Linked DNA regions of Robiginitalea biformata HTCC2501. The protein of the gene in region 2 interacts with the protein of the main gene of each other region in a pairwise test. Links are inferred from orthologs where the notes say so. Each region holds a gene or a part of one and is shown on either strand. Other genes may lie near its edges.

Evidence for each region.
Region 1: the proteins of tpiA (region 2) and pepT interact in binary tests that used the Escherichia coli proteins (3 or more experiments, as listed by UniProt). The link is inferred for Robiginitalea biformata HTCC2501 from one-to-one orthologs.

What each region holds. Positions count from the first base shown.
Region 1 is NC_013222.1:1,754,351-1,760,658, forward strand. The notes cover bases 1,175-4,087. They hold pepT (peptidase T), read right to left. Parts: upstream 3,302-4,087; coding sequence 2,048-3,301; downstream 1,175-2,047. Other genes in these bases: RB2501_RS07820 (Gfo/Idh/MocA family protein), read left to right, coding at 1,175-1,415; RB2501_RS07825 (YdeI/OmpD-associated family protein), read right to left, coding at 1,473-2,069; RB2501_RS07835 (hypothetical protein), read left to right, coding at 3,393-3,830; RB2501_RS07840 (quinone-dependent dihydroorotate dehydrogenase), read left to right, coding at 3,930-4,087. Also shown: more of RB2501_RS07820, read left to right, coding at 72-1,174; more of RB2501_RS07840, read left to right, coding at 4,088-4,967; RB2501_RS07845 (GNAT family N-acetyltransferase), read right to left, coding at 5,061-5,741; RB2501_RS07850 (BKACE family enzyme), read right to left, coding at 5,738-6,308. UniProt on the Escherichia coli protein: Cleaves the N-terminal amino acid of tripeptides.
Region 2 is NC_013222.1:1,608,605-1,614,961, reverse strand. What follows is about bases 2,017-4,978. They hold tpiA (triose-phosphate isomerase), read right to left. Parts: upstream 3,893-4,978; coding sequence 3,140-3,892; downstream 2,017-3,139. Other genes in these bases: RB2501_RS07140 (BT_3928 family protein), read right to left, coding at 3,905-4,978; prmA (50S ribosomal protein L11 methyltransferase), read right to left, coding at 2,289-3,122; RB2501_RS07155 (ATP-dependent Clp protease adaptor ClpS), read right to left, coding at 2,017-2,122. Outside these bases: beta-glucosidase BglX, read right to left, coding at 1-1,798; more of RB2501_RS07155, read right to left, coding at 1,847-2,016; more of RB2501_RS07140, read right to left, coding at 4,979-5,596; RB2501_RS07135 (DUF1599 domain-containing protein), read right to left, coding at 5,593-6,153; folP (dihydropteroate synthase), read left to right, coding at 6,254-6,357. UniProt on the Escherichia coli protein: Involved in the gluconeogenesis. Catalyzes stereospecifically the conversion of dihydroxyacetone phosphate (DHAP) to D-glyceraldehyde-3-phosphate (G3P).

The DNA.
Region 1 (6,308 bases), 150 kb from region 2 along the record:
AAACGCCGGCAACAGCCGGCGTTTTTTTTTGCCCTGCCAATGTAGTACCTTGTTTTCAAGAACATCGGACTATGGAAACACGCAGATCATTTATCCGCAAAGGGGCCCTGGGTGCCTCGGCTGCGGCCTCCGCCTTATTGGTGCCCGCGCCCCTGTGGAGCCGGGGATCCCAAGTTCTGGGGGCGAACGACCGGATCGGCATTGGCCTGATCGGTTGCAACGGCATGGGTTTTTCAAACCTCAGTTCCTTTTTAAAGCTGCCCGAGGTACAGGTAACCGCCCTTTGCGATGTGGACCAGGGCGTTTTGGAGCGCCGAACTGCCCAGCTTACCGAGGCGGGGCACGGCAAACCCAAACAGTACGGCGATTATCGGGAATTACTCGAAAATGCGGATGTTGACATCGTGATTATCGGCACGCCGGACCACTGGCATTGCCTGCAACTCCTGGATGCCCTGGACGCCGGGAAAGACGTGTACTGCGAGAAGCCCATTGCAAACTCCATTGAGGAATGCGACCGGATGCTGCAAGCAGTTGAGGGCAGCGGGCGGATGGTCCAGATTGGCCAGTGGCAGCGCAGCCAGCCGCATTTTGTGGATGCGATTGATTTCCTTCGCACGGGGGCCCTGGGGCCCGTCCGCCTGGCAAAGGCGTGGGCGTACCAGGGTTGGATGCAGCCAGTGCCCGTATTGCCGCACAGCCCGGCGCCTGAGGGGGTCGACTATAAGATGTGGTTGGGGCCGGCGCCCGAACGCCCCTTTAACCCAAACCGCTTCCATTTTAATTTCCGTTGGTTCTGGGACTACGCGGGCGGCCTGATGACCGACTGGGGGGTGCACCTCATCGATTATGCCTTATACGGGATGGAAGCAACCGCCCCGAATTCTGTTATGGCCTCCGGGGGCAAGTTTGCCTATGCCGACGACGCCTCCGAGACGCCCGATACGCTCCAGACCGTCTATGAATTCGATGGCTTCAACCTCCTCTGGGAGCACGCCACGGGTATTGACGGGGGGAATTACGGCAGGAATCACGGTATTGCATTTATCGGGAACAATGGCACCCTGGTCCTGGACCGGGGCGGTTGGGAAGTAATTCCCGAGGTGGAACACGAGAGCTGGCGGCAACTGCCGGACCAGCCAAAAATGGAAGCGGTACCGCTGCGTTCGGCCGAAGGGAATGGCCTGGACCTGCACACCGCAAATTTCCTGGAAGCGGTACGCAACCGGGATGCTGCAATCCTCCGGGCGCCTATCCGGGTGGGGTACCATGCGGCGCGGGTATCCCATATGGGGAATATCGCCTACAAAACGGGTCGGAAACTCAAGTGGGATGCCGGGCAGTCGGCATTTACGGATGCCGGAGCGAACCGCCTGATGCGTGCGGACTACCACAACGGCTGGGAGCTCCGCTAGGGGCCTGTCCGGGGGTCCGGGCAATCGGAAAACCAATAGCCCTACAGGGGTAGCCCATTAACAGTTCCTGTATTTGTCATGGAGGCCGACCCCTTGTCGGATCATCGGGAGGATTTTGTCCAGACGCCGCTTTTTCGTGGCTTCCTGTTTGGCCGAGGCGATGTGCTCTGCGTAATCCCGCTGTTTATAGGGGGCCAAGTTGCCGAAAGCGGCCTGGAGTTCCGGGTCGGAATTCAGGGCGGCCTGCAACAGGTGGGGTATTGCGGTTTTTTTGGGTTTGACCGGATCCAGCCGGACCCCTTTGCGGGCATTGGCAATGGCCTCGAGTACATAGGCTTTTACGTGCCGGGGGTCAATCTGCTCCACAGAGGTAAACTTCCAGTGCCGCATGGCTTTGGTTTTGCCTTCCTGGGCATTTTCGAGTACCCCGAGCGGATCCGAAAGAAATACCCCATTGAAGAACCAGAGCCCGAAATGGTTCTTAAATGCGAGTACCCCCACGACGTTTTCCTTTCCCAACGTATAAACCGGGCAGCTCCATTTGAAGTCTTCTTCCAGTTCCGTGTCGCTGACCAGGTCGCGCAATCGGGCAATCCCTTCCCGAAAAGGCCCCTCTTTTTCGAAATATGCGGCTATTTTGGCTGATTTTTCCATGAATCGGGCGGTTTGCTGGCAGTAAGTTCGCAAATTTTCACAATAACTTCCACGGCCTTCTCCATACTTTCAACCGGAACGTACTCGAATTTCCCGTGGAAATTATGCCCCCCGGCAAAGATATTCGGGCAGGGCAGCCCCTTATAGCTCAGTTGGGACCCGTCCGTGCCCCCGCGGATCGGTTGGATCAGGGGTTCCACCCCAACGGACCGCATCGCCTGTTCGGCCACTTCCACAATGGGGTAGACCGGGAGTATTTTCTCCCGCATGTTGTAATACTGGTCTTCGATTTGTACTTCCACCCGGGCTTGCCGCTTTCGGGCCGTTTCCTCCGCCAGTACCCTGAGCAGGGATTTGCGTTTTTCAAATGTTTCCCGATCGTGGTCCCGGATGATCAGTTCCGCCCGGGCCTCCTCGATCCCGCCCTGGAACTGGTGGAGGTGGAAGAAACCCTCGCGACCGCTGGTCTTTTCCGGGACTTCCCCCGGCGGGAGGCCGGAGAGGATTTCCTGCAGGGTGGTGATGGCATTCACCATTTTATTTTTAGCATAGCCCGGGTGGACGCTGGTCCCGAAAGCGGTAAGCACCGCACGGGCTGCATTAAAATTTTCGAATTCGAGTTCGCCAACCTGGCTTCCGTCGATGGTGTAGGCCCAGTCGGCCCCGAATGCCCCGACGTCAAAGTGGTGGGCGCCGCGTCCGATTTCCTCGTCGGGCGTAAAACCGATTCGGATGGTGCCATGGGGGATTTCGGGGTGTTGGATCAGATATTCGGCGGCTGTCAGGATCTCGGCAATTCCAGCCTTGTCATCCGCTCCCAGCAGCGTATTCCCATCGGTAACCACCAGGGTCTGCCCGGTGTATCGCCGGAGTTCCGGGAAGTACTCGGGGGAGAGGACAATCCCGGATTCGGCATTCAGGACAATGTCCCCCCCGTCGTAGTCCGGAACCAGCCGCGGACGGACATTCGTGCCGCTGAAATCCGGGCTCGTATCGAAATGGGCGATAAAACCGATTACCGGCAACCGATCGGGGACATTCGAGGGCAGGGTTGCAGTGATATAGGCTTTTTCGTCTATCCGGACGTCTTCCAGGCCCATTTCCTCCATCTCCCGAACGAGCAGGCGGGCCAGCTCCCATTGCTTTTCCGTGCTGGGGGTGGATGCGGAGTCCGGGTTGCTCTGGGTGTCGATCCGGACGTAGCGGAGGAAGCGCTCGAGGAGGTCGGACATATAATTTTTACAGGAATCAGGAGTTAGTATTAAGAACGATCCTGCGGTACGGAGGCTTGTATGCCATTTGCAGGGTACAACGCAAAGAAAGATGATCCGAAGATTTCTGACAACCCTGCTGCTGACTTTCTGCCTGTTTCCCGCAGTTTCCCAGGAATGCGCCCTGGGGGTAGGGGGAAAGGATACGGAACTTATCGTGTTGGTTTTCCAGCTGAACGATGCGCAACAGGAAAAGCTGAACCGCTGGACGGAAGCCCTGGAAACCGAGAATGCCGAACTCCAGGCCCGGGCGCGTGACCTGCTCAATACGCACCCTCAGGAAACCACAGAAGAAGTGGAGGTCCTCGGCACAAAATACCGGGAAATCAAGGAGATGATGCTCGCCAATTCGCTCCGGTACGACCGGATGTTGCTCGGTACGTTCAACGAATTGCAATACCAACGGTATGTGGAACTTTGCCAGGAGGTCATGCGGGCCCCGATGGCGCCGGCAGCGGAATCCGGAGGAGGTTCCGGGGTCCCGGAATAATCCCGGGGCGGTATAGGTGCGGCCGTTTGTCGACTTTCACCCGTGAAGCTTGGTAGGGTGCGCGGATAGTTTGTAATTTTGACGAAATTCGCACCCCCTATGTACAAGCTTCTGCTTCGGCCCCTGTTGTTTCTATTCGATCCTGAAGCAGTCCACCATTTTTCCTTTTTCGCTATACGGACCCTGCACCGGCTGGGCCTGGGCGGTTTGCTCAGAAGCATGTACCGGTTGGACGACCCGCGTCTGGAACGGGAGGTTTTCGGTTTGAAATTCCCCAACCCTGTGGGGCTTGCCGCAGGGTTTGACAAGGATGCCCGATTGTTCGACGAACTGGCGGATTTCGGTTTCGGGTTTGTGGAGATTGGAACCCTTACCCCCAAAGCCCAGGCGGGAAACCCGAAAAAGCGGCTATTCCGCCTGCGGGCGGACAAGGCCATCATCAACCGGATGGGGTTCAACAACCGGGGCGTCTTCGAGGCCGCCGAGCGCCTGGCCGGGACCCGTCGGGTCCTGATCGGCGGGAATATCGGCAAGAACAAGGCGACTCCCAACCGGGAAGCGGTCAAGGACTACATGATCTGTTTCGAAACCCTGTTCCCCCATGTAGACTACTTTGTGGTCAATGTAAGCTCCCCGAATACCCCGGGGCTCAGGGAGCTGCAGGAGAAGAAGCCGCTCACCGAGCTGCTTCGGATCATGAAACGGGAAAACACAAAATGCGCCCTGGTAAATGCCACGCGGGAAAAGCCCATCCTGCTGAAAATCGCCCCGGACCTGACGGATGCGCAGTTGCGGGACATTATCGAAATTGTCGGGGAAACGGGTATCGACGGGGTGATTGCCACGAATACCACGATCGCCCGGGACGACCTGAAATCCGACATGTACCTGCAGGAAGAGCAGGGGGGACTCAGTGGCCGCCCGTTGCGCAAACGTTCCACCGAGGTAATCCGCTTCCTGGTTGAGGAGGGAAAAGGCGCGTTCCCGGTTATCGGCGTGGGCGGAATCCATTCGGCCGGGGATGCCCTGGAGAAACTCGACGCCGGCGCCAGCCTGGTACAGCTCTGGACCGGGTTCGTTTACGAGGGGCCCGGGCTGGTGAAAAAAATCAACCAAAAACTTCTGGAGCAGGCCTGATTCCTGCTGTTTTGCCTGATTCCGGCTGTTTGCCTGATTCCTGCTGTTTGCCTGATTCCTGCTGACCTGCTTAATTCCCACAAACCTGGACTGCTAGTTCGCCGGGGGAGCCGAAGGGGTATATCTCCGGAGCAGGTAGGTCCGCTGGAACCGCTTGAACAGGTCGATGTGCAGGTAGAGAGTTTCGTGTTGGATATTCAGCTTGGCCTTGAACCGGCGGGAGGCGGTATTCAGGCATTGGGTTCCGCTGTAACACCGGCTGATCCCTTTGCCCTCCAGGTGTTTGTAACACTGGTATCTCAGGTAAGGGGCCAGCTTTTTTCCCCGGAAATTCTCAAATGTGTACATGTTTTCCAGGTAGGCCTCCCCGGGCGATAGCAGGAATTTTTTCCCGCTGAGTTCAAATTGCCCGTACCGCATCATCGTAAAGGCAGCCAGCTCTTCCCCCTTGTAGAGTCCAAGGGCTTCATAGGGAGACTCCGGCCGATCCTCAAGCATGTCCAGGTTATACCGGAGCAATTCAAACAGGGGTCGGAGTTGTTTGCGGGGGACGGCCTCCAGCCGATACGTTTCAGGGGGTTCCGGCAGCCGGGGTTCCGCAGACAGGTCCAGGCCCTCCCGATCGATCCAATAGGGGTTGATATTGATCTTCAATCGCAGCAACAGGTTCCGGATACTCAGCAGGATCATGCCGTGGCGGATCCTGTACCAAATGAGGTGCAATTTGTAAAACCGGCCCGTTTCCTTGCGGGTGTTTGAGGCTTCCCCACTCATGCGCGTCCGTATTTCCCGTTCCCGGCCTGCAGGTCCAGCAATTTCCGGAGATTTACGGCAGACATCAATGTCCGTTCATTCGCCTCGGCCAGCGCGTGGATACGTCGAAGCAGCTGCCCGTTGGTGGCGAGTTTGGTACGGCCCTTGTCGAACCAGATATTGTCCTCGAGGCCCACGCGGACCCCGCCTTCCATGGCAATGGCGACGGAATTCATATGGAGTTGGGCCTCCCCGATACCGGCCAGGCTCCAATGGGAGTTTGCAGGCAATTCATTGATCATCAGGCCGGCCTGCATCAGGTTGGCCTGGGCACAGGCGATATTCCCCAGCAACAGGTTGAAATAATGGGGGGGCTTCAACAGGCCTTTTCGCTCCAGGTATTTGGCGTAATTGATCATCCCGATATCAAAAGCTTCCAATTCCGGCAGGATGCCCCGCTCCAACATGGTCCGGGCCAAATCCTGGATCATCTGTGGGGCATTGACACTCGCCGTTCGGTTGAAATTCAGGGAACTCAGCGTAAGGCTGCCCATATCCGGTTTGAGGTCACCCTCCAGGAAAAGCGGG
Region 2 (6,357 bases):
CGGATTTCGGGAACGTCATGGGCAACTTCCCGCTTGGGTTGTAGTCCCCGTATAACACCTCGGCAATGGCGTGGCCGCTCTCCGTACCCAGGTGCCAGGCTTCCAGGATGGCCGGCACATGCTCAGCCGCCCAGTTGATGGTCAGCGGACGGCCGTTCATCAATACCAGGACGATATTCGGGTTCACCGCATGGACCGCTTCGAGCAACTCCTGCTGCAGGCCCGGCAGTCCGAGTGCGGCCCGGCTCCTCCCCTCCCCCGACTGAAAACCGTGTTCCCCAAGGACCATCACGACGGTTTCCGAGCTCCGGGCAAGTTCCACGGCGGCGGGGATCCCGCTCCGGTCGGTGGTATTGATTTTAGTTTCGAAGACAAAGGCAGTCTCCCCTTCTGCCAGGGGTACCCCCCGTTCATATGCCAGTGTATTTCCGCTATAGGCCTGCATCCCTTCCAGGACGGAAACCGCGGAATTCGGTTCGGCCGTTAGGCGCCAGCTGCCCAGGGGGCTGTCCTTATCCGATGCAAGCGGGCCGATCAGGGCAATGGAACCGCCATTTTTTGACAGGGGCAGCACACCTCCTTCATTCTTGAGCAAGACGATGGATTTTCGCGCCATATCCCGGACGGTCTCCAGGCGCGCAGGATTCGAGAGGATGCGTTTCTCCCGCTCTGCATCCGCGTACCGGTACGGGTCGGCAAACAACCCCAGGTCGTATTTCAATCCCAGAATTCGCAAAACGGCCTCGTCTACCAGGCTTTCCGGCACTTTGCCGTCCCGGACAAGTTCCGGCAGCTCCGTCAGGTACATACCGCTTTCCATATCCATATCCGAACCGGCTACCGCAGCCCGCAGAGCTGCTTCGTTCCGGTCGCGGGCGTAGCCATGGGGGATCATCTCTCCTATGGACCCCCAATCGGAGACCACAAATCCCTGAAAATCCCAGGCGGCCTTCAGGATATCCCGTTGGAGGAAGGCGTCGGCGGTTGCCGGGATACCGTTCAATACGTTAAAGGAGTTCATGACCGTCGCAGCCCCGGCATCCACCCCGGCCTGAAACGGCGGAAGCACCACGTTATACAGGGTGGACAAACCGAAATCGGCCGTATTGTAATCGCGCCCCCCTTCGGCAAAGCCATACCCTGCAAAATGTTTCAGGCAGGCCGCTATCGTCAGCGGGTCGGACAAATCGTCCCCCTGGAAACCGCGGACCCGGGCCACCCCAACCCGACTCCCGAGGTATGGGTCTTCCCCGGCACCCTCCATAACACGCCCCCAACGGGGATCGCGGGAAATATCCACCATGGGGGCAAAGGTCCAGTGAATCCCGGACGCCGCTGCTTCCCGGGCAGCGAGTTCCGCGGATTTCCGGATTGCCTCCAGATCCCAACTGGCGGCCTCGGCAAGGGGAATTGGGCTGATGGTCTTAAACCCGTGGATCACATCCTGCCCGAAAATCAGCGGAATGCCCAACCGGGTTTCTTTAACGGCTACCTCCTGGAGTTTACGGGTATCCGAGGTGTTGGTGATATTCAGCATGGAGCCCACCCGGCCACTCCGCAAGTCTTCGTATTTACGCTCGGCATCGCCGCCTTCCGGGACCGGCCCGGTGACATCCCAGAAACCGTTGTACTGGTTCATCTGCCCGACCTTTTCCTCCAGGGTCATCCGCGAGAGCAAATCCCTGATAAACGCATCCCGTGCGGTTGCAGCATCGGCTGACTGCCCGGCCGGTTGTTGCGAATAGGAAACGTTTGCAGTACAAAGTGTAAATAGCAGGAGAAAGGAAAGAGCGCGCATCGATCGTTGGTTTTTACCAAATATCGATAAAATATATCAGAATGGTTCTCAGACGATTTCGGCGCTCAGGCCAGCTTGCAGCAGTCGGGTGCATCGCGGTTTCAGGTCGCTGAATTCCCCTGTTTTAACGGTGCATTTGCCGTTGTGGTGTACGATCAGGGAACACTGTTCGGCTTGTTCGGGTGTATGCTCGCAGACGTCGATGAGGGTTTGGATGACGTGGTCAAAAGTATTCACCTCGTCGTTGAACAGCACAATTTCACTCAGGTGTTTTTGCTTGTCTTCTACCAGCAATTCTTCCTGCAAGCGTTCCTTCGTACTCATATCCAAGGGGTTTGATACGAATATAATAAAAAAAATTTCCCGCAATTCGTCGGGTTTGCGGATTTGCATTCCCCTCAAAAAAAGGGCTTACGGCAAAATGTTTTTGCAAAACATCCGGTGCCCCATTCCGAATCCGTCAGCAAGAGCCCTGTCGGTCGGCCCGAAATCAGAACTTCCCAAACCGGGCGGCAACCCAGTTTTCCCGTTCGCGGAAATCCTTGAATTCCAGCCCGTGGCGGGAAGCGGCTTCGCGGATATCCGGGAGGTCGGCCCGGTAAAACCCGCTGAGCAAAAGTTCCCCGCCTTCCCGCAGGGAGGTCGCATAGCCCGAAAGGTCCTCCAGAAGTATATTCTTATTGATATTCGCCAGGATACAATCGAAATCCCTGCCACGGATGGCCCGAACATCCCCGAGGACCGCCTCGATTTCCGGCACCCCGTTCCGGGCTGCATTCTCCCGGCAATTCTCTGCCGACCAGGGATCGATGTCCACGGCCAGGACGGGTCGGGCACCCCGCCGCGCAGCCAGGATGGCCAATACGCCTGTCCCGGAACCCATATCCAGGAGGGCTTTCCCATTCAGGTCCATGTCCAGGAGGTATCGGAGCATCAGCCAGGTGGTCTGGTGGTGGCCTGTTCCAAAACTCATCTTTGGGGAAATGACCAGGTCAAAATCCGTTCCGGCCGGCGGATCCGGGTGGAACGGGGCCCGCACCACGCACCGGTCGCCCACCTGGATGGGTTGATAATCCGCTTCCCAGAGCGCATTCCAGTTTTGCTGGGCCACCCGGGTAATCTCAAAGGAAGCTTCCCATTTCGGGGACGACCAGTAAGGTACCCCGGCCAGTGCCTGCTCATCCCAGTCTTCCTCCCGGATATAGGCCTTGAGCCCTGTGGGGGTTTCCTCGAAACTCTCAAACCCGAGTTCCCCCAGTGCCGCTATGAATATTTCCGAAGCCGGCTGCAGCGGTTTCAGGGTCAGGGAACAACAGATATACATAGGAACGGTTTACACACCTATCCGATGGCCTTGATAATGGCCACAAAGTCATCCGCCTTGAGGGAGGCCCCGCCGATCAGCCCGCCATCTACATCGGGCTTGGAAAAGATCTCGGCGGCGTTCCCGGGCTTGACGCTGCCGCCATAAAGGATGGAAACTTTCTGGGCCACCGCATCCGTGTAGGCGTCGGACACAATTTTACGGATAAATGCATGCATCTCCTGGGCCTGTTCCGGGCTGGCGGTTTCTCCCGTGCCGATAGCCCAGACGGGCTCATACGCCAGGACGATCCGCCCCCAGGCTTCCTCCGGCAGCTGGAACAGGGCGTTCTTCAACTGGGATTCTACCACTTCGAAATGCTTCCCGGCTTGCCGGTCCTTGAGCTCTTCCCCAAAGCAGAAGATGGTCCGCATGCCTTTTTCAATGGCCTGCCCCACTTTTTTGGCTAGCAAGTCGTCGTCCTCGCCAAAATACGCCCGCCGCTCGGAATGCCCGAGGATGACCGTATCTACCCCGATGCCGAGCAGCATATCCGCGGCAACTTCCCCGGTGTAGGCCCCGGAATCCGCAAAGTGCATGTTCTGGGCAATCGCCTCGATTTTAGAATGTTCCAGGCGCCTGACCGCTTCGGCCAGGTTGACGAATACGGGCGCGACCATCACCTCCGCCGAACAGTCCGGCAGCTTGGCGGCCAGTTCGTCCAGCAGGGCTTCCGACTCGGAGGCCGTTTTGTTCATTTTCCAGTTTCCGGCTACGATATTAGATCTCATTGCGTTTCGGTTTTATTGTTGGATGTTTTGTTTCGCCCACATTTCCCGGGCCTGTTCGATTGTATAGTTCCTGTACACAAAATCTTCGCCAAATAATTCCCTTCCATAATCTTCCAGGGGCTGGTCAAATCCTGCGGCCTTCCGGAGGCTGTCTACCTTCCCGGGTTGGGCCACGGGCCAGATCATATCAACTTTCTCCGGGGGGGAACCCATGTAAAATGACGTGCCCTGTGTCCCGTATATCTGGGGTTCTCCCTGCCTCATCAACTGGCGGTCCAGCATCATGGCATACAGGCGGAAAGGCAGCTCCCCGGCCCGCGCAGCCCCTTCGATCTGGGGCAGAAATTCATCGATTCGGTTGGAATGCTGGATTACGTACCACGCCGCTTTGGATGTTTCCCCGCCAACCTGACTCTTACCGGGGTAACCGTTGACCGCAATAACAGAATCGATCCAGGCGATGTTCGAACTGTCGATTTCCATTTGCAGGCCCCAGTTCGAGAAATCGCCCTGATGGGCCTCGGCCCGGTATTTCTGGTCGAGCTCCATGATGCTGTCAAGGCTTTTCTTCAGGGGCATGTTATACCGTGCCGCTTCCGTCAGGGGTTGCAGTTCCAGCTCCTCCAGGTCGTTGTAATGGAGCTTCTGGCGAATGATGCCCCGTTCGAGCCTGAGGACCCCCGGGTTGGAGCGCACTATGGTCTTCAGGGTAGTCTGGTCCGAAAAATAAAACGGGAAGTCCAGCCCGTTTGCGGCCTTGAGGGCATCGACCGCCTCCTGGGAGGAGGCCGACATGCCGATTACCGAATACCCCAATGCGGCCGCGGAATCCGTGTAGCGGGCGAGGGCTTTAAACGCCGGGGCATGGCTCTTGTCCAGGTCGTAGGAGATGACCATCAGCAGTTGCGGCCGGGTCAGGATTTCTCCGGCGTAGTCCACCCCTTCCCTCTCCAGGGTAAAATCGTGGATGGGAGGCTCGTAACCCGCCCGGATCTCACGGGTATCCGCCACTTCTACGAATTCCCCCTCCACCTCCGGGTATTCCCCATTGGTGGTGATAATTTGTTCTTCCCCGTCTATCCGGAACTTCCAGTCGTATTCGTAGACCGGGGCCGGGGCGTCTTCCGGGATGACCATCCCCTCCGGGATGCTGGCGCCAATATGGTAGGGCCTGAAATCGATCCAGGGAAGGTGGTTCAACACGTAGTTGGCAAACAGGATACAAGCCACCAGGGCCAGGGCAGTTGCCCCTGCCCGGAAGAGCCGGCTCCCTATCGGATTAATGTACTTACTGCCCGCCAGCAGAACCAGGATGAGCACCAGCAGGGCGACGTCCTTGTAAAAGGACTGCCAGGGCGTGAGTTTCAGGGCGTCCCCGAAGCACCCGCAATCCGTCACCTTGCCCGTCACGGCCGAATATAGCGTGAGAAACGTAAAGAATACGATGGTCGCCAGGAGCGTCCAGAGCGTGGGCTTGCGCAGATAGCCCAACAGCAGCGTCACCCCCAGTATGACTTCCAGGACCACCACAAAGAGGGCAATGGCCAGGGCATAAGGTTCCAAAAACGGCAGGTCCAGCACGGGTGGGCTGAAGTACTCCTCCAGTTTGAAGGAGAAGCCCACCGGGTCATTGAGCTTGATAAATCCGCTGACGATAAACAGGAGCCCGACCAGTACGCGGGCCAGGTGCACAAGGTATTTCATGCTTGATTGGGTTTTTCCGCGCTTTCTTCCAGATGGATCAGGGCAAAGACCGCATAGTTGATCATGTCCTGGTAATTGGCTTCCACTCCCTCGCTCACTTCGGTTTTCCCGAGGTTCGCTTCAATTTGCTTAACCCGCAGGAGCTTCTGCAATATCAAATCCGTCAGGGAGGAAATTCGCATGTCGCGCCAGGCTTCCCCGTAGTCGTGGTTCTTGGCTTCCATCAGCGCCTTGGTCCGGGCCACCTGAGCGTCGTAAAGGGAAAGGGCCTCCTCCGGTTCCAGGTCCGGCTGGTCGGCAACCCCACGGGACAACTGGATCAGGGCCATAATCGCATAATTCGTGATCCCGATAAATTCCGCCAGTTCCCCTTCGTCCACTTTGCGCTCCCCGTGCTCCTGCAGGCTGCGGATCCGCTGGGCCTTGATAAATATCTGGTCCGTCAGGGAGGGCAATCTCAGGATGCGCCAGGCAGCGCCGTAATCGTTCATCTTGCGGCGGAACAGGTCCCGGCACGTGGCGATGACAGCGTCGTAGGCTCTGGAAGTTTCCTTCATGGGTTGCTCGAATTTGCGTAATTTCGGCGGGTTAACGCACCTGTCAAAAGTACTGTTTTCACGGGATTTTTGCCGGAGCCGGGCCAAAAAACCTCGATTTATGACCATCTGCTGCAATGGAAAGCTGCTGGATCTTTCGACCCCGCGGATTATGGGCATCCTCAATTCAACCCCGGATTCGTTTTACGACGGCGGACGATTTGC